3 regions of the Clostridium sp. 19966 genome follow, and region 3 is predicted to be linked to each of the others. Evidence: predicted binding sites of a transcription regulator. Region 3 holds the regulator's gene; each other region holds the start of a gene.
What was found. The regulator LexA, encoded in region 3, represses DNA repair genes until DNA is damaged. The targets are predictions, from matches to a motif close to CNAACANNTGTTNG.

Region 1 (6,675 bases), on a different contig from region 3:
CTCTCATCTACATTTCAGCTCCTTTTAAAACACAGCTTTTTATAATATATTCACAATAAATTTCTTTTCTAGTTTTACTGGGTGATAAGAACTTTTAGCCTTTCTTAAGCCAACTACACCCAAGTCCTCTTCTCTATTCACACATTTTACATCCTTGTAATATGTTTCGAGAAAAGTTTTGTTTATAAATGCGTAAACACCTTTATAATTAAAATCACCTTTCTCAATGTGGATAATTACCATATCCTCATTCATTTTTTCTCCTATTGTAAAGCCAACCACTTTATCATCCACATATACAGCCATACCTTCTATATCTAAAGCATGCCTATTTTCAATTAAATCTATGGTACCATCTAGTTCATAATCCAGCTGAGCGGTAGAAGAATTTTTATTTTCATTCCAAAATTTATCAAATTCGATGCAATCTCTTGCAACTTTTTCATCCTTCATATCAGCTATCTTATAAGAATAAGTGGATACAAAGGTATTATAGTGATTTTTCTTGGAGTGGTACTTCTTACCAGATAAATTAATTAACTTTTCAGTGTCATATACATAATCAAAATTATCTATATCTTCCATGTATTCGACCTTGTCTCCATAAATATCCTTAAATTCTTCTACAAAATCTTCTTCCACATCTCTAAATAAATTTTGCATATCATAGGACTTACTCTTATATTCTTTTAACTTTTCCACTATTTCCGGCAATTTTTCTTTATCGCAGCCTACTGGCACCATAAAGTATTCGCCTTTGCCAACCTGCTGCTTTTTTATTATAAGTACATCATCAACTATTGCATATTCTACATTGCACATATTTCTCCAGAGATATAAAGTAGTAAAGGAATATTCATAAGTCTTAAATTTATGCTTTGCCACATATTTATCTATAATATCTTTATCTTCTATTTTTATTTTTTTAAATAACATATTAATCATCCTTCCATGGGCGCATAGACATCTGCATTTTCATTCTATCACAAAAACTATGAGTATTTAATAGATTATATTTGAAAAACACTACTATAACACAATTTAATTTTAAGCAATATAATAAAAAATGCAACATATTTATACAGAAATATTTATCTCCATATAATATGTTGCACTCTCATTATTCAGTATTGCTGCATATATTCTGAATTTATCTGCTGTTTTTTTTATTTAACAGCAAATTTTTTCTTCTTCCGGAAGCATATCATGCAGCTTTTTTATAGTTCTGGAAACCCTGCATTTAACAGCATTTTCTGTCAAATTCATTCTTTGGCCTATCTCTTTAAACTTCATGCCGTAATAAAATCTCATTATAAGCATTTTTCTTACATCCTCAGGAAGAAGCATTATCAAACTTTTTATGGAAGAGAATTGATCTTTTATTATTATATCCTCATATCCGCATTCATCTACGCCTTCTAGGAATATTTCCTCGCAAGGCTCTTCTTTATAAGATTTTCTATAATAATCGATCAGTGTATTTCGTGCTATTGTTATGAGCCATTTACCGCTTTTTTGAACATCATTTATCTTATCTCTATGCCTATATACTTTTATGAACACCTCGGAAGTTAAATCTTCCACCTTCCACTGATCCTTTATTGACATATAAATATAATTATATACTACTCTATTATATTCACTATACAATTGTTCAAACAATCTATCCTGTACCTTATCCATTACCAACTGCATTTATTTTTCCTCCCAAAAATTATTTATTTTATCTCCGCAAAATATGTAAATATTTCTCTGTGCATTTTCAATATTAAATGCTAAAAATATTAACCATTTGTCTAAGTCAGACAAACAAATAAAATATAAATAAATATCTTGTATAATTGCTATACTATAATTTTAAATCAGAAGAAAAAATAAGTTGTTACAAAATGGATACAATACACCTACAAATGTATTACACAATTCTTAAGTTTTTATTAAGAAAGATTACAAAATTAATTAGAGCTTTTTATTTAAGAGACTCGATCTCACTAATGAATCACTCCCATACTTTGATCTTATTTCATCTATTGTCTTATCTAGCTTCTGCTTTCTTTCCATTTTATCATCATCAAAAAAAGATAATTGACTTATTTTTGAAGTGGATAAACCTGAGACGCTTATCCCTATGTACCTTAAGGGTTCCCCCTTCCATAATCCTTGAAATAAATTAAAAATTTCTTTTATAATGTCCTGAGTGCAGTCTGTTTTATATTTTAATTTTTTCTGTTTTGAAGCTACTATAAACATATCATTTTTTAGAGATATCTGTACAACATCTGCAAATTTTTCAGCTTCTCTAAGCCTTTTTCCTACGCTTTCACATAGAGAAATTATTACTTTACGAGCATTTTCTGTATCTTTTATATCTACAGCTAAGGTTGTAGAATTTCCTATACTTTTTATATCTGAGGGCTCCTGAGGAGTCACCTTTGAATTATCTATGCCATTAGCATAATTCCAAAGAAGATTCCCATAGCTTTTAAACTTTCTTCTCAATATGTCTATATCATAGCTGGCTAAATCTCCTATTTTATAGATACCTATAGCTTTCAATTTAGGAACAGTGGCTCTTCCAACCATGAATAATTCTTCTATGGGCAGCTTCCACATTTTTTCCTCTATTTCATCTGGGAAAAGTGTATTTAACTTATCCGGCTTTTTTAGTTCCGATGCCATCTTTGCCAACAGCTTATTAGTTGAAACGCCAACATTTACTGTAAAACCCAATTCCTTTTTTATTCTTTCTTTCAAAGCATATGCCACTTTTAGAGGTTCTCTATAAGTTTTTCTCATACCTGTGATATCAAGAAAGCATTCATCTATAGAATATTGCTCTATGACAGGTGTGTATTCCTTTAATATTTCCATCATTTCATTACTGAATTTTCTATATAGCTTATGATCCGGCGGCACTAAATAAAGCTGAGGACATTTTTGTCTTGCGGTATATATTGATTCACCGGTAGTTACATTATACTTTTTAGCTGAAGTAGACTTTGCCAGAATTATTCCATGACGAGTTGATTCATCTCCTCCTACAGCGGAAGGAATATTCCTTATATCAATTTTCTCACCTTTTTTCAGCATATCCACAGCGCTCCAGGAAAGGAAAGCTGAATTTACATCAACATGAAATATAATTCGGTCATATAATTTCTCCATAAACATACATCCCCATAATAAAAATTCATATATCATAAATATTATATACGAACATATATTCTAGCGCAATGTATTTTTATTTACACTTAAGATATTTAAAGCGGAATAAAAAATCCTAGGAACTTTTAATTTAGCCTTAGGGTTTTTTCATTTTACGATTTATAATTCGTATACTTCCATATTTTTTATAGCATCATCCACTAATTGATCTATCTCCAATACACTCTCAGAAGACTTAATTATATCAAGTCTTGGTTTAGTCTTAGGATGCTTTGGAACAAATATAGTACAGCAATCCTCGTAAGGCAGTATGGAAGTATCATAGGTGCCTATCTTTCTTGAAATATCCATTATATCTGTCTTATCAGTAGCTATCAATGGTCTGAATACAGGTCTATCTGCTACATCCGTACTAACTATGAGTCCTTCCATGGTCTGGCTTGCCACCTGGCCTATGCTTTCTCCAGTGGTTATGGAATCTATCTTTAATTGATCTGCAAGCTTGCAGGCTACCCTCATCATAAACCTTCTCATTATTATGGTAAGTTCATTTTCAGGACATTTATCTATTATGGACATCTGTATATCTGTAAAAGGTACCACATAAAGATTCACATTTCCTGTATAGCTCTTGAGTATTTTAGCAAGATCTTTAACCTTTTCCTTAGCTCTTTCGCTGGTGTAGGGATGACTGTGATAATATACGCAGTTTAAGGTAACGCCTCTTCTAGCCATCATGTAACCAGCAACAGGGGAATCTATACCTCCTGAAAGCATGAGCATAGTGCTTCCGTTCATGCCATAAGGAAGTCCACCTTCACCTTTTATTCTTTTAGAATAAACATAAGCTTTTCCTCTTACTTCCACATTTACCACACATTCAGGGTTGTGTATGTCAACCTTCAATCCTTCTACATTCCTAAGTATTTGCCCTCCCACATAGGCTGCCAATTCCATTGAATTTTTAGGGAAGCTCTTGTCCGCTCTTTTTCCTTCAACCTTAAAGGTGGAAGCACTACTTTCTCTCGCTTCTATGATAGCCTGCTCTGAAATAGCCTCCAAAGTAGGTTCCACTTCTGTAACTATGGATACTTCTGCTACTCCGAAGACCCTCTTTACCTTTTCAAGAGTTTCTTCTAAATTTTCGCCGTATATGAACCATCTGCCCTGGTCATTTAAGAATTCATATTTAACACCTTCAAGCACTTTGCTTATATTGTCCTTTAATTTTGCTTCAAATTTTCCTCTGTTAAGTCCCTTTAAAAATATTTCTGAAGCGTATTTTATCAATAAAAGTTTTCTCATATTATCTTCTCCTCAAAAATTTCATACTTTCCTTAAGCTTAGCAATGGTATAATCAACTTCCTCTGCAGTATTAAATTCACTGAAGCTGAATCTTATAGTACCTTTTACCGCTGCATCCTTTAATCCTATAGCCTTAAGCACATGACTATCCTTTGTATCCTTAGATGAGCAAGCTGACCCCGTTGACACATATATATCACCTTCTTCAAGGAGATGAAGCAGCACTTCGGATCTAACTCCCGGAAAAGATACACTTAATATGTAGGGTGAAAACTCCGGCTTAGCAGAGCTGTTTATCAATATATTATCTACACTTCCTAAGCTTTCTATAAAATATTCTTTTAATTTAAGAACCTTACTAAAATTATTCTCTAAGTTAGAATACATTATAGAAGCAGCTTTGGCAAGTCCTGCTGCACCTGCTACATTTTCTGTTCCTGACCTTAAGTTTTTTTCTTGTCCACCGCCATGGATCAACGCTTTAGGCACAAGACCTTTTCTTAAGAATGCAAAGCCTATTCCTCTAGGTCCATGTATCTTATGTCCGCTCACAGAAAGCATATCTATATTGCTCTTTTTCACATCTATTTTATATTTTCCATAGCTTTGAACTGCATCCACATGAAATTTAATTCTTCCGCTGGATTCTTTTATTACTTTTCCTATACTCTCTATATCCTGAACAGAACCTATCTCATTATTAACATGCATTACGCTTACTAATCTGGTATCCTTGTTGATAGCCTCTTTAAGTTCTTCCATGGATATTCTTCCATTATTATCTACATTTAAATAAGTAACCTTAACTCCCTGCTCTTCTAGAGCCTTAAAAGTATTCAGCACACTAGGATGTTCTATGCTTGTAGTTATAGCGTGATTACCTGGAGTCAAAAATCCTTTTATTAAAAAATTATTATTTTCGCTTCCTCCAGAGGTAAATATTATTTCCTCTTTAAGGGCATTTATAGTCTTAGCTAATATTTCTTTACTGTCATTGAGTTTCTTTTCAGCTATAAGTCCTAATTTATGAGCTGAAGAAGGATTGCCAAAATTGTTTTTCATAACATCTATAATTTCTTCAACTACCTCATCATAAGGCATAGTGGTAGCACTATTATCAAAGTAAACTTGCACAATATCACTTCCCATTAATATTTGAATTTATCATTTCAACTCATACATTATATTATATATAACCAGAGAGTTTCAACCTTAACCAAAACTTTGCTTCTTTACAAAATATAAAGCTGTATCAACATAGAGCATCTATATTGATACAGCTTTATAAAAATTATATTAAATCACAAGAATTATTCTTCGCTAAATAGAGGAGTTGAAAGATATCTTTCACCAGTATCAGGTAAAAGAACTACTATTGTCTTTCCTGCATTTTCTTCCTTCTGAGCTAAAACTGTAGCAGCATGAAGTGCAGCTCCTGAAGATATTCCTACTAATAATCCTTCAGCCTTTGAAAGATCTCTAGCAGCAGCAAAAGCTTCCTCATTCTTTACAGGGAATATTTCATCAATTAATTTTGCATCAAATACATCTGGTACAAAACCTGCTCCTATACCTTGAATTTTATGTGGGCCTGGTTTTCCTCCTGAAAGTACTGGTGAATCTGCTGGTTCTACAGCAACAGCTTTTATGCTGGCTTTATTTTCCTTTAATCCTGAAGCAACTCCTGTTACAGTTCCGCCTGTACCTACTCCAGCCACAAATATGTCTACATTTCCATCGGTATCATTCCATATTTCTTGAGCAGTTGTTTTCTTGTGTATCGCTGGGTTTGCTGGATTTGCAAACTGCTGTGGTATGAATGAATGCGGTGTTTCTGCAGCTAAATCCTTAGCTTTCTGAATAGCGCCTTTCATTCCTTCTGAACCTGGTGTAAGCACAAGCTGTGCTCCTAGAGCCTTAAGAAGATTTCTTCTTTCAATACTCATAGTTTCTGGCATGGTTAATATTATTTTATATCCCTTTGCTGCAGCAACAAAAGCAAGTCCTATACCTGTGTTACCGCTAGTTGGCTCTATTATTACGCTTTCACTATTCAATAGTCCTTTTTCTTCAGCATCCTGAATCATGGCAAAAGCTATTCTATCTTTTACTGAGCTTAAAGGATTAAAATATTCCAATTTAGCTACTATCTTAGCTTTTACTCCCTTTTTAGCATTGTAATTAGTAAGTTCTAATAATGGGGT
Region 2 (6,675 bases), on a different contig from region 3:
GAAATAAAACTTTATTTCTTATAAAATAGTATTTACGAAAATCTAAATATATTTTATTATGAAAATATAAGTTTAAACAATGTAATGTGGAGTAAGCAATGGAGGAATACTAATTTGAAAATTAAAGAAAAAAGTGTATTAGATAAAATATTTTCTGTTTACGAAACCTTGTTTGAAGCAGAAAAAAAGATAGCGGATTATGTTGTTAATAATCAAGGAAAAGTTATTGATTTGACAGTTTCTGAATTAGCCTCAGAGAGCAGTGTAAGTGAAGCTACTATAATTAGATTTTGCAAAAAATGCGATTTTAAGGGCTTTCATGATTTGAAAATAAATATAGCTAAGGAAATGGTGAATTCAGAAAAAACCAATATAACTAATGATATAGATCCAAATAATATATCTCAGTCCCTTCAAAATATATTAGCAAACAAAATCGAAGAATTAAAGCAGACCGTATCAATGATGGAGGAAGAAGTAATTAGAAAAATATTGGATTCAATAAAAAATGCAAGAATTGTGCAGCTGGTGGCAGTGGGAAATACCATACCTGTTGCATTAGATGGTGCCTACAAATTTAACCAAATAGGCATATCAACAGTGGTAAATACTATCTGGGAAACTCAGCTGGCATATACCTACACCTTAACTGATAAAGATGTAATCATAGCCATATCAAATTCAGGCTCCTCAAAGCGATTACTAACTTTATTAGATATTGCAAATGAAAAAAATGTTACTACAATAAGTATAACAAATCACGAAAACTCCCCAGTAGCTAATAAAACCAAGTACCACATAAACACAGCTACAAGAGAAAAACTATTCTTAGATGAATTCAGTTTTTCAAGAGTGTCAGCTATAACAGTTATCGAAATATTATATCTTCTATTGACCGCAGATAAAAAAGATTCCTATAACTGGATCAGCGAGCATGAACACTCTATAGCAGATGATAAAGTTTAATTAGGCATAGAGGAAAATATATGTGGTACTATTCACTATGAAAAGGCTGCCCAAATATCAGGAACCTCTGTATTTCATTTTCAAAGGATATTTTCTTTTCTAGTTGGAATCCCAATCTCCGAGTATATACGGAGAAGAAAGATGACTTTAGCTGCTTTTGATCTTCAAAAATCTAATGCTAAAATCATAGATATTGCTTTAAAATATGGATATGAAACACACTCATCATTTACCCGTGCCTTTCAACAGTTTCATGGAATTACTCAAGCATCTGTCCGCAGCAAAGGAGTCAGTATTCAAGTTTATCCATCAATTCATATCAATATAGCAATCAGAGAGGCAGATGCAATAAAGTTTAGGGTAGAAGAAACTGAGACTTATAAATTATTTGGCAAGGATGATATTATTGTTCCGATGTGCAGAATCGGGCATGAAATGGATAGCAGTAAATTCAATATTACTTTATACTTACATTAAGTCAGCAGCTTATAAAGACATGGGATTTTTTGTTATATGACTTTTAACAACAATGATATAATGGAGAGAGCGAAAATGAGTGATAGGTATACGATTGAAAAACTTGATATAAAAAAGCATGGAAATGGACTGTGGAATTTGTGGCAGACAGTATCAAGCAAATATCCGGGAGGTGTTTATTGGTATCATGGTGATACTAATAAACAATGGGAAAATGTATTTGTTTGCCTTGATGGTGATAAACTGATAGGAAAAGGGCAGGTCATGGTGATGTGTGAGCAGCCATATGAGGCACCAAGTTATGCAGAAAATCGAATTTTCTATAACATCAGAGTCCTGCCTGAATATGAGAGGGTTGATGATGTGCTTGATCAGCTGTATGATGCTGTACATAGCAGGGCTGTGGAGATAAGGAAAAGTTTTAGTAATCATAAGTGTCAATTATGTGTTGGCAATTCCGTGAATGAAATTATATATAATGAGTTTGCATTGAAAAAGGGCGATAAGGAGCATAATAGCCTGTATTTCATGAGCGCACCTATAAATTTAATTAAACAGTATTCATATAATGGCGAAGATTCAGCTATAACATTTCGTGAGTTCTCCCTTGCTACAAAGGAAGCAAAGGAACAGTATCTGAGGGAACTGGAATGGAAATGTTTTACGGATGACATTATGGATATGCAGAGGCTGCTTAGATACATGGATTCAGATTTTTTCATGGTCTATGGAGCCTTTGACGGGGATAAATTAATTGGCGCTGTTATGGTAGATCAGGATGGAGATGATATTCCCGAAATTGAGTCAGTATCTGTATTAGAGCAGTATCGTGGAAAACACTATGCCAAAATAATGATTGGAAAGGTTATGGATTTATTGTCTGAAAAGGGTTGTGAGAAGGTGAAATTGACGGTATTTACAAGTAATGAATCAGCCATAGGGTTATACCGTAATTTAGGTTTTAACATTGATAAAGAAGAAAAGAGGTTTATGAAATATATATAAATCTAATTGTAAAGTATTTCGAAATGGTGTATTAAAGCACTAGTTAGATAGAAAAAATCAGTGGGGTTGTAAAGATAGGATAGATGTAGAAATTGAGAATCTTTATGAAGGTCTCAGAAGGACAGTTCTTTGGAGTCTTTTAGCGAACATGATTTTTTCGTGCATCAAATGCAAGGTTTCAAATACTTCAATATGATAATATGAATCTTGAAAGAAGGGAAATTAATGGATTGGTTAAACAGTATGAATAAGGCTATTGACTACATTGAATCAAATCTGGCTGATAGAATTTCGTATGATAAAGCCGCACAAATTGCTTGCTGCTCAACTTATCATTTTCAAAGAATGTTCTCATCCATCACTGATGTGCCACTGTCTGAGTATATAAGGCGTAGACGCTTGACCTTAGCCGCTTTTGATTTGCAAACTAGTGATATTAAAATCATTGATGTGGCTTTTAAGTATGGATATGAATCGCCTGAAGCATTTAGCAGAGCGTTTAAAAAACTACATGGAGTAATGCCAACATCAGCGCGCGATATTGGTGTTTCACTAAAAGCCTTTCCCAAAATGACCTTCTCAATATCAATTAAAGGAGATACTGAAATGAATTATCGTATTGAACAAAGAGAGGCATTTGATGTATTTGGTGTTTACACTGAAATTAGCACAGATCAAGAAAAAGCATTTGATCAGGTTCCATTATTTTTTAAAAGATGTGATGATGACGGTACAACAGATACTATCAATAATCTTTTAGGCCGTTTTGATGACAATTATACGATTTCTGCATTGTATGACTATTCAGAAACAACATTTAAGTACATGTTATGTAATTATTTACCCAAGGGTTTATCAATCCCTTCAAGGTTCACAAGGCTCTCAGTTCCTCCATCAACATGGGCAATATTTGATGTGCCTGAATGTGAGATGCAGAGTGCTTGGAAACGCATTTTTTCGGAGTGGTTTCCTACATCTGAGTTTGAAGCAATTGAAGGCATTCAGTTTGAAATGTATTACGGATTGGCGAAACATCAGAATGGTTTCGGGGAAATATGGATTCCCGTAAAGAAAAAGTAATATTATTATATGGGTAAAAAGCATAGAATCTGAATAAACAGTTTGCACAATATCATCAAAAAGAATGCTCTTATGTCTATAATCCTAATGGAACTATAAGTAAGCAAGACACCTTACGTTAAATTTCGTAGAGTGTCTTGCTCGTTTTTTATCTTATGCTTTTACAATTATTTTTAATTCTTAATTTTTACTTATTCACTTGTTCTTAGCTATAAAAGAGATAAATATCTAGATATAAGTATACAGAGGCAATTAATTTCATAGAATAAGAACATACGATCGCAAAAATATCTTTATATTAAGAATACTTGTTCTTATAATAGAATATGTATAGTAGAAAGAAAAGGAATGTGAGGAAATGAGTAGATTAATATTCCATATAGATGTAAATTCTGCTTATTTAAGTTGGGAAGCTGCTTATAGATTGCAGCAAGGTGAGAAACTGGATCTTAGAACTGTTCCATCCGTAGTGGGAGGGGCTGAAGCTAGCCGTCATGGAATAGTTTTGACTAAATCTATTCCAGCAAAGAAATTTGGAATTCAAACTGGTGAAACCCTTTATAATGCAAGAATAAAATGCCCTGAATTAGTAGTTGTTCCTCCCAGGTATTGGTTATATATGAAATCAAGTGCAGCAATGCATGAAATGCTGTTAGAATACACACCGCAAATACAAAGATTTTCAGTGGATGAAAGCTTCTTGGATCTATCTAACATGGAACATTTATATCCTGATTATATGAAGCTAGCAGAAAAGATTCAAGAAAGAATAAAGAAAGAACTAGGGTTTACTGTGAATATAGGCATATCCCAAAATAAATTATTAGCGAAGGTAGCATCAGATTTTACAAAACCTGATAGAATCCATACATTGTTTCCCCAGGAAATAAAAGAAAAGCTGTGGATACTCCCTGTTGAAGACCTATTTATGGTGGGGCGTGCAACGGCACCAAAATTGCACAATCTAAATATAAATACGGTGGGCGACCTTGCTAATTATGATTTGTCTATATTAAAAAGAAAATTCAATAGCCAGGGTACACTACTTTGGAATTACGCCAATGGTATAGATAATTCAGAGGTAAGAAAAAGCAACCACATAGAAATGAAAGGCATTGGCAATAGTACAACAATAGCCTTTGACGTAGAGGACAGTGAGACAGCGCATAAGGTCCTCCTAGCACTATGCGAAACTGTAGGCATGAGGCTTAGAGACTCCAATAATTGCTGCACTGTGGTTTCAGTAAGTATACGTGGAAGCGATATGATATCCTATTCCCGCCAAAAAAAACTTACTGTGCCCACAGATTCTACACGAAAAATACATGAAGCAGTTTGCTATCTGTTTGATAATGTATGGAAAGGCAACCCCATAAGACATCTAGGAGTACATGTAACAGATTTCTGTGGAAATGATTTTTACCAAACCTCCCTGCTTGAACCCTTTGACTATGAAAAAGATAGAAAAATAAATAAAGCTATTGATGATATAAGGATAAAGTTTGGACATAATTCAGTAATCAAGTCCTGTTTTCTTCATTCTGGCTTAAGTCCTATGCTGGGCGGTGTTGGTGAAGAAGAATATCCATTGATGTCCAGCATTTTGTAAGGAGAGGTGTATGTATTAATGAAGGTAGTTGCAAAACCTATTGAAGTTATTTCCTATACAGATGCCAAAGGGGATATTAGACCCTTAAGAATGAAATTTGAAGTGGAAGATAATACTGCCATAGTGGTTAAAATAGATAGGATAATAGAAAAGCATATTGAGAAATTAGCCGGTAACTATATGTGGCTATTTAGGTGCCAAAGCACAATCAACAATACACAGCGCATATTTGAATTAAAATATGAATTAGAAACCTGCAAGTGGATAATATTTAAAATATAGCTTTAGGTATATAAAGGCAGAAAAGCAAGTTTTTTAGCCAGGATTATATGAAACGGAGAGAAAATAAAAATTTAATATTTTAAATTTGGTTAATTTGAGAAAAGAGAAAATTTTGGAGATTTTCTCTTTTTTTGTTAAAGGGGCAGGGATTAGGGATTAAAATGGTATTATGGATAAAAATGTAGATTTCAATGACGAAAAAGACTTGGAGAATTGTTATGAGTGATAGGATTGATTTGAATATAAATAGCCTTTTATCAAAGGAAATAGTAAGAGAGTGCTTGCCCTCTAGCCAGAAAGTGGATTCAAGCACCTTTTCCAAGGTGCTTGAGGATATGTCTGCCAGCTATAAAATGTATTGGCTGCTGGGAATATTGGAAGAGGTTAGTGAGGGCAAAACTGAGATTGAATCTAAAAGGATAATAGCAAGAATGATTGCAAAGGCGTGGTATCCCATAAGGCAGTTTAGGCTTAGTTTTGGTATGTCCGATGTTTTATACAGGTCTATAGATTATATAGCGGAAAAATCACAGTACAAGGCCAATTGCGATGAAAGAAAAATAGTGGATTTTGCTTATGGCTGCGAGGACAAGGAGCTAAATAAAATAATGAAGGAACTTACCTACAAGGTGCCTTATAGACTGCTTGCTCCATTTTTTAAAGAAGAAATAAAGGTCAAGAAGCAGCATGAAGTAGAAAGAGCTATAGCTGAGCTATCCCTTGAAGATGATAGGTGCCTATACAAGATTGTAAAGGGAGAAAAGAATAAAATCATTTTAAATGAGGGCTGGGCAGAATATCTTATCTCCAATTATAAAATTATTAAGGCGTGGATTTACTATAACCTGGCGGACTTTTTGCAAAAAAGAAATTCTAATGTGCCTGCAATAGTTTTTAAGCTGGAGGCACCTTCTAATAACAGTAGAAACTTACTTAAGGCTACCAAGCTATGGAAGTCTGTTATAAGTGAAAGAAATATAAGGGATATGTACACAGGAAAAGAATTTGTAGATATAAACTTTGAAAAATACGGAAGTTTAAGCATAGACCACTTTATCCCTTGGAGTTTTGTGATGCATAACGAGCTGTGGAATCTAATTCCAACATTCAAGAATATAGATAGTTCCAAAAGTGATAAGCTGCTTTCTTTAGACGCATACATGAAGGACTTCAGTAGCTTGCAATATGAAGCCTTCTCTTATTTCTGTGAAAAAAGAATGGATAATGCTTGGAGGACTATTTTAATGTGATAAAAG
Region 3 (6,675 bases):
TCATCAATCTATATTTGTAAATAAAAGGTATATAAAAAGTAAATTGATTACAGCTGCAGTGGAAAACGCGTTAAAATCATTTTTGATGATAAATAAATTTCCTTTTTTTGTTGTATTTTTAGACATATACCCTGAATATATAGATGTTAATATTCATCCTACAAAAGCAGAAATTAAGTTTAAAGAAGATAGAGAAATATTTAAACTTGTTTTTGATGGAGTTCATAGCGGACTTAGAGAAAGCTTAAAAGAAAAGTTTGAGCTACAGCTTAAAAATGACATAAACGAATTAGAAAGCAATAGTCCTATTTTAAAAGAGTCTTTACCTGATGATAGTAACTATTTTAAAAATAATTCAGTCATTCCAGTTGAACCTATTACAATAGATCTTCCTTTAGATTTAAAGAAAAACTCTGATTCGCTAAACTCTTATACAAAAATATATGATCAAATAACACAAAATGATTATATAAAAAGTAATAAAAGTGAAAACATATCTGAAAATCAATTAGTTTATAAAGAGGAAAGTGCTAAGTTCCCCGATTTAAAATATATTGGAACTTTTAATAACACCTACATAATGTGCGAATATGCTTCAGAATTATATATAATTGATCAGCATGCTGCTCATGAAAGAATTATGTTTGAAAAGTATAGAAAGGAAATTGGAGAAGGTACAGTTACATCACAAATACTTCTTTCACCGGTTGTATTAGAACTTTCAGCAGAAGATTATTTTATATATTCCGAAAATGATGAAATTTTTAAAAATGCTGGTTTTAATATAGAAGTTTTTGGAGATAATACTATAACTATAAGAGAAGTTCCTTATATACTTGGAAAGCTTGAATACAAAAATATGTTTCTTTCTATGATTGATAGCATAAAAAATTCATCCAGCGCCAAAACTGTGGATATAAAATATAATAATATTGCTACTTTAGCCTGTAAATCAGCAGTTAAAGCTAATCATAAACTAAATGAACAGGAAATAGGTGCACTTTTAAATGATTTAAGATATGCTGAGGAGCCATTTAACTGTCCCCATGGGAGACCTACTATAATAAAAATGACACTATATGAACTTGAAAAAAAGTTTAAAAGAATTCAGTAGATATAATAATTATTATGTAAACTAAACAGGAGATAAATTAATGAAACCTAAAATAATAATTATAGCAGGGCCTACGGCTGTTGGCAAAACAGATATATCTATTAAGTTAGCGCACATGCTAGACACGGAAATAATTTCAGCAGACTCTATGCAAATATACAAAAGGATGGATATAGGATCTGCAAAAATTTCGCCAGAGGAGATGAGTGGAGTTCCTCATCATATGATTGATATAATAGAACCTTGGGAAAGTTTTAGTGTTGCTGATTTTAAAGAACAATCCGAAAAAATAATTTCATCGATGATACAGCATAACAAAATTCCATTAATAGTAGGCGGAACAGGTCTATATATAGACTCTTTAATTTGCAACTATAATTTTACGGATGCAAATAAAGATGAAAATTATCGACTTTATTTAGAAAACTTGGCTAATGAAAAAGGAGCTGAGTATATATTCCATATGCTTCAAGCTGTAGATTTTGAGGCTAGCTTAAAAATTCATAAAAATAATGTAAAACGAGTTATAAGAGCATTAGAAGTATATAAGCTAACCGGCAAGCCTTTTAGCCAGTTTGAAATTGATGAATCAGCTAAATATGATATACCTTATGATGTGTTGTATTTTGTACTTACAATGAAAAGAGAAGCCTTATATAATCGCATAAATTATAGAGTAGATAAAATGCTGGAATTGGGACTTATTGAAGAGGTTAAGCAATTGAAATCTTTCAATTGCAATGCAGATATGCAATCCATGAAAGGTATAGGATATAAAGAAATATTATATTATTTAGATGATAAATATACGCTTGAAGAAGCCATTGAATCTATAAAAAAGGGCAGCAGAAACTATGCAAAAAGGCAGCTTACTTGGTTTAGAAAAGATAGCAGAGTTCATTGGATAGAAAAAGAAAATTTTCGTTCTGATAATGATATTCTTACTTACATGATAAATTTAATAAAAAAATAATTCATATATTAAAAGGATTTTTTATAATTATATAGAATTAATAAAAAAAGAGGTATTTGGAGGGATAACATAATGAATAAAACAACTAACAATTTGCAAGATATTTTTTTAAATAATGCTAGAAAGAATAAAATAGTAGTGACAATCCATCTAGTGAATGGATTTCAATTAAAAGGCTTTGTAAAAGGTTTTGATAATTTTATTGTGGTTTTAGATAATGATGGTAAGCAGATGATGATATATAAGCATGCTATATCTACAATCACTCCAGGAAGAAACATACTTTTTAACAATACAAACGAAGATGAAAATATAGAATAATAAAAAAGAATAGGCTGTAATTGCCTATTCTTTTTTTATATGCTAATATTGTTACGGAGGTATGTGAACATGAATATTAACACTAAAGATTTTTTAAAAAGCAAATATAAAATAAAAAATGAAATCATAGAACTTATTGAGAGAGCAGAAAAAGAAGTAGCTGAAGAATTTGAATACTATGATGATATAAAGCAACTAAATCAATTAAAAGTATTAGCAGCTTTTCAAGATGAAAGAATAAGTGAATCACACTTTACTAATAGCACTGGCTATGGCTATGGAGATATAGGTAGAGACTCTTTAGATAAGGTCTTTGCTCAAGTCTTTAATACAGAAAGCGCACTAGTTAGACCTCATTTTGTTAATGGTACTCATGCTATAGGAACGGCTCTATTTGGTAATTTAAGACCTGGCGATACTCTACTGACTATAGGAGGATTACCTTATGATACATTACATAATATAATAGGAATTAGCGATAAAGAAAAGCTTGGTTCTCTAAGAGAATACGGAGTTAAATATAAGCAAATTAATTTATTAAATGATACTTTTCAATTAGATAAAATAAAGTTTGAATTATTAAACGATTCATCGATAAGACTAATTCATATTCAGAGATCTACTGGTTACGGATGGAGAAAATCATTTTCAATAGATCAAATAGAAGGAGTCATAAAATTTATAAAATCTATAAGAAATGATGTTATTTGTTTCGTAGATAATTGTTATGGAGAATTCATAGATATAAAAGAACCTACAGATGTAGGTGCAGATTTAATGGCCGGATCATTAATAAAAAATGCTGGAGGAGGTCTGGCTCCTACAGGTGGATATATTGTAGGAAAGAAAGAATTTGTTGAACAAGCATCCTATAGATTGACTGTTCCCGGAATAGGAGGGGAGTGTGGTTCAACTTTTGGAGTTATGAGACAGCTTTTCCAAGGGTTATTTTTAGCTCCTCATATATCTATAGAAGCTGTAAAAGGGGCTGTGCTGTGCGCTAAACTCTTTGAGTTAGCAGGGTTTGAGGTGTTGCCTAAATACAATGATAGGCGAAGCGACATAATTCAAGCTATAAAATTTAACGATAAAAATAAACTGATAAATTTTTGCAAGGGTATTCAGAAGGGATCGCCTATAGACTCTTTTGTAGAATGTGAACCTTGGGATATGCCAGGGTACAATGATCAAGTAATAATGGCTGCTGGCGCTTTTGTGCAAGGAGCCTCCATAGAATTATCTGCCGATGCTCCAATAAGAGAACCTTATATAGCATATTTACAAGGTGGATTAACTCTAGAACATGTAAAAATAGGGTTGATGATTGCTTTAAATAATATACTTTAATCAAAAAAGAAAGCTGCAGTAGTTTACTCAGCTTTCTTTTTGTTAATATGCTCTATAAAGACCAACAAGCCTTCCAAGAATTTTACAATCTTTAACAATTATAGGATCCAAATCTTTGTTTTCAGGTTGAAGCCTTATATGGTCTTTTTCTTTATAAAAAGTTTTTATTGTTGCTTCATTATCAATGAGAGCTACTACTATATCTCCATTATCAGCAATATCTGTTTTTTCTATTATCGCCATATCTCCATCTAAAATACCAGCTTCTATCATACTAACACCTTTAACATTTAGTATAAATAATTGATTATTATTTTTTACATAATTTAAAGGTATGCTGAAAGTATCTTCTATATTTTCAAAGGCTAAAATAGGCATACCAGCAGTTACTTTGCCTACAATAGGTATATTTATCATTTCTCTTTTACTGTTTGCTAATTCCGTTATCTCTAAAGCTCTTGGTTTAGTAGGATCTCTTCTGATTAAACCTTTCTTTTCTAATCTTTTTAAATGACCGTGAACAGTTGAAGTTGACTTAAGTTCTACTGCTTCACATATTTCTCTCACTGAAGGTGGATATCCCTTATCTTCGGTATATTTTTTTAAAAAATCGTATACTTCTTTTTGCTTAGTATTTCGTTCAGTCATAGTAATACACCTCTCAATCATAAATTAATTATAACATTATTTATATCAAATATCAAACTTACGTTCTATTATTTATTTTTCTATTGAAATTTAGTTCTTATTTCATTATACTATTGTAAGTGTAGGATATTATAAATTAATTTTATAATATATAATATTGTAAAAGGAGATACTTTTATGAGTAAAATGTGTTTATTTAATTCAAATAAATTATGTAATGACTGCGGTGAATGTAATATCTGTGATTTAGATAGCAGCAAAATTTGTGATAATTGTGGTAAATGTTTAGAAGAAAATAATGATGATTACAGAGAAGTTATAGTAGACAGTATAGAAGAAGATACTATGCAAGAGGAACTCGTTTTAGACGTAAGGGATGAGTTCGATGATAACTCTGATCCTGTAGAATATATAGAAGATGTAACTGGCTTAGGCGAAACCCTAGAAGATAAAGACAATGCTATTTTTGAAGAGTTATTTCCTGGATTTTTTATATCAAAGCATTTAAAGAAAAGCGATATATAAATCACACAATTAGAATTATAGAGCTTAAGAAATCAAAAGCCTTAAGCTCTATAATTCTACTACATATCATTTAAAGGGTTTGAATTTACAGCCTGTCTCAATTTATCATCATCAACATGAGTATAAATTTGTGTAGTGGATATATTTTCATGGCCTAAAATCATCTGAAGGCTTCTTATATCAACTTTTCCGTGCTTATACATAAGTGTAGCTGCAGTGTGTCTTAACTTATGCGGAGTATATTTTTGCTCATCCAATCCTGCTTCTCCAATATATTTTTTAACAATTCTTTCAACCGTTCTTTTATTAATTCTGCATTTCCTTTCGGAGACAAATAAGGCATCTTTGTGTTGAGAAGGAATTTGCGTTTGCTTTTTGCTTCTTTCTATTATGTAATTATTTAAAGCACTAATACAGGAATTATTTAAATATACAGTTCTTTCTTTATTTCCTTTACCTATTATAGTTAAAGTATCTCCTTTTATATTGCTAATATTGATACCGCACAATTCAGATAAACGCATTCCACAATTTAAAAACAATGTTATAATGCAATAATCTCTAACATAATTGGAATCTGTTTTATCCATTTTAGTAAGTAAAGCTTTGCTTTCATCCAAGGTTAAATATATAGGATGTCTTTTTTGAATTTTGGGGGATTCTAATTCAAGGGTAGGGTTTTCATCTAAAAATTTAGCCTTTCCATATAAATATTTGTAGAATGATTTCAAAGTAGCTACTTTTCTAGCTCTAGCATATGTACCATTGTTTCTATAATTTTCAGCAAAAGAAAGAAACGCAAATAAATCAGCTAATTTAATTTTCTTTATAAAATTATCATCTATATCGTTAATTTCTATTTCTTCAAATTCTAAATTTTTGTCTGCTAAACCCTTGTATATTTTCATAAACCTAAAAAAGGTAAGCAAGTCTACCTTATATGCATTTATAGTATTGGGAGACTTTCCTTTTATAGTTGATAAATAATTTACAAACTCTATAACTCTTTCAGGAAACCTTGTATCAGATATAATATTAAAATCATATTTCATACTTATACCAAACCTCCATAGGGGATAATTAAAGTTTTATGAGCATCAATAAACGCTTCTATGTTAATTATAGCATAAATTCCATACTTTTTTCAACCACATGTCGCTAAATGGTTATTTAGCGACGTATATTTAAGGTAAAATAGATCATATTTCTTTAAGTTTTATTGCTTTTGCAGCTATAATCCCAATTCCCTTTTATAAAATTTAATAAACAAATCATCAAATTATATTTGTTGTCGTAAAAAAATTATTAAAACAAATAATGTTGAATATCTGCTAAAGCGCGTTTTTACTTTATATATAGTAATTGTCGTTTATTAAGCTATTTATGCAGAAAATTTCTTTTTTCATTTTTGCTGATTTATTTTGCATTTATAACTTATGTATATTTATACCATTATTTCCCATCCACAGATTGAGTATAATTACGAAAATTATATATATAAACATTTTAATCCCAATTTGTGGATATATATCTTTTATAATTTTTTATAAAAAAATAGAATTCTCTTATACAAGAGAATTCTATTTTTAATAATTTTATTTTTTATAAATTAATTTCAGCATGAACGCCGATTATATCTTTATTAGATTCCAATATAGGTTTTACACACTCATTAACAAAATCGTCAACCTGAGAAGGAGCTCTCCCTACAAATTCAGAAGGATCAATGATATCAAGAATTTCTTTT

Region 1: a site for LexA is predicted at 3,214-3,227, ahead of IAI10_RS11710 (DNA polymerase IV). Genes of this name have one in related genera too.
Region 2: a site for LexA is predicted at 3,797-3,810, ahead of IAI10_RS23885 (DNA polymerase IV). Genes of this name have one in related genera too.

Annotation. Positions count from the first base shown of each region.
Region 1 covers NZ_JACTOJ010000009.1:186,735-193,409, reverse strand. The annotation lists gene IAI10_RS11725 (GNAT family protein) at 1-7, opposite strand, end outside; gene IAI10_RS11720 (DUF2156 domain-containing protein) at 40-936, opposite strand; gene IAI10_RS11715 (sigma-70 family RNA polymerase sigma factor) at 1,171-1,695, opposite strand; gene IAI10_RS11710 (DNA polymerase IV) at 1,960-3,165, opposite strand; gene thiI (tRNA uracil 4-sulfurtransferase ThiI) at 3,325-4,470, opposite strand; gene IAI10_RS11700 (cysteine desulfurase family protein) at 4,472-5,605, opposite strand; gene cysK (cysteine synthase A) at 5,782-6,675, opposite strand, start outside.
Region 2 covers NZ_JACTOJ010000053.1:805-7,479, forward strand. The annotation lists gene IAI10_RS23865 (MurR/RpiR family transcriptional regulator) at 85-966, shown strand; gene IAI10_RS23870 (helix-turn-helix transcriptional regulator) at 1,021-1,443, shown strand; gene IAI10_RS23875 (GNAT family N-acetyltransferase) at 1,519-2,448, shown strand; gene IAI10_RS23880 (effector binding domain-containing protein) at 2,674-3,528, shown strand; gene IAI10_RS23885 (DNA polymerase IV) at 3,887-5,137, shown strand; gene IAI10_RS23890 (hypothetical protein) at 5,156-5,419, shown strand; gene IAI10_RS23895 (HNH endonuclease domain-containing protein) at 5,638-6,669, shown strand; gene IAI10_RS23900 (hypothetical protein) at 6,666-6,675, shown strand, end outside.
Region 3 covers NZ_JACTOJ010000005.1:149,498-156,172, forward strand. The annotation lists gene mutL (DNA mismatch repair endonuclease MutL) at 1-1,114, shown strand, start outside; gene miaA (tRNA (adenosine(37)-N6)-dimethylallyltransferase MiaA) at 1,155-2,087, shown strand; gene hfq (RNA chaperone Hfq) at 2,160-2,408, shown strand; gene IAI10_RS06995 (methionine gamma-lyase family protein) at 2,478-3,755, shown strand; gene lexA (transcriptional repressor LexA) at 3,798-4,403, opposite strand; gene IAI10_RS07005 (hypothetical protein) at 4,581-4,928, shown strand; gene IAI10_RS07010 (tyrosine recombinase XerC) at 4,988-5,980, opposite strand; gene purB (adenylosuccinate lyase) at 6,531-6,675, opposite strand, start outside.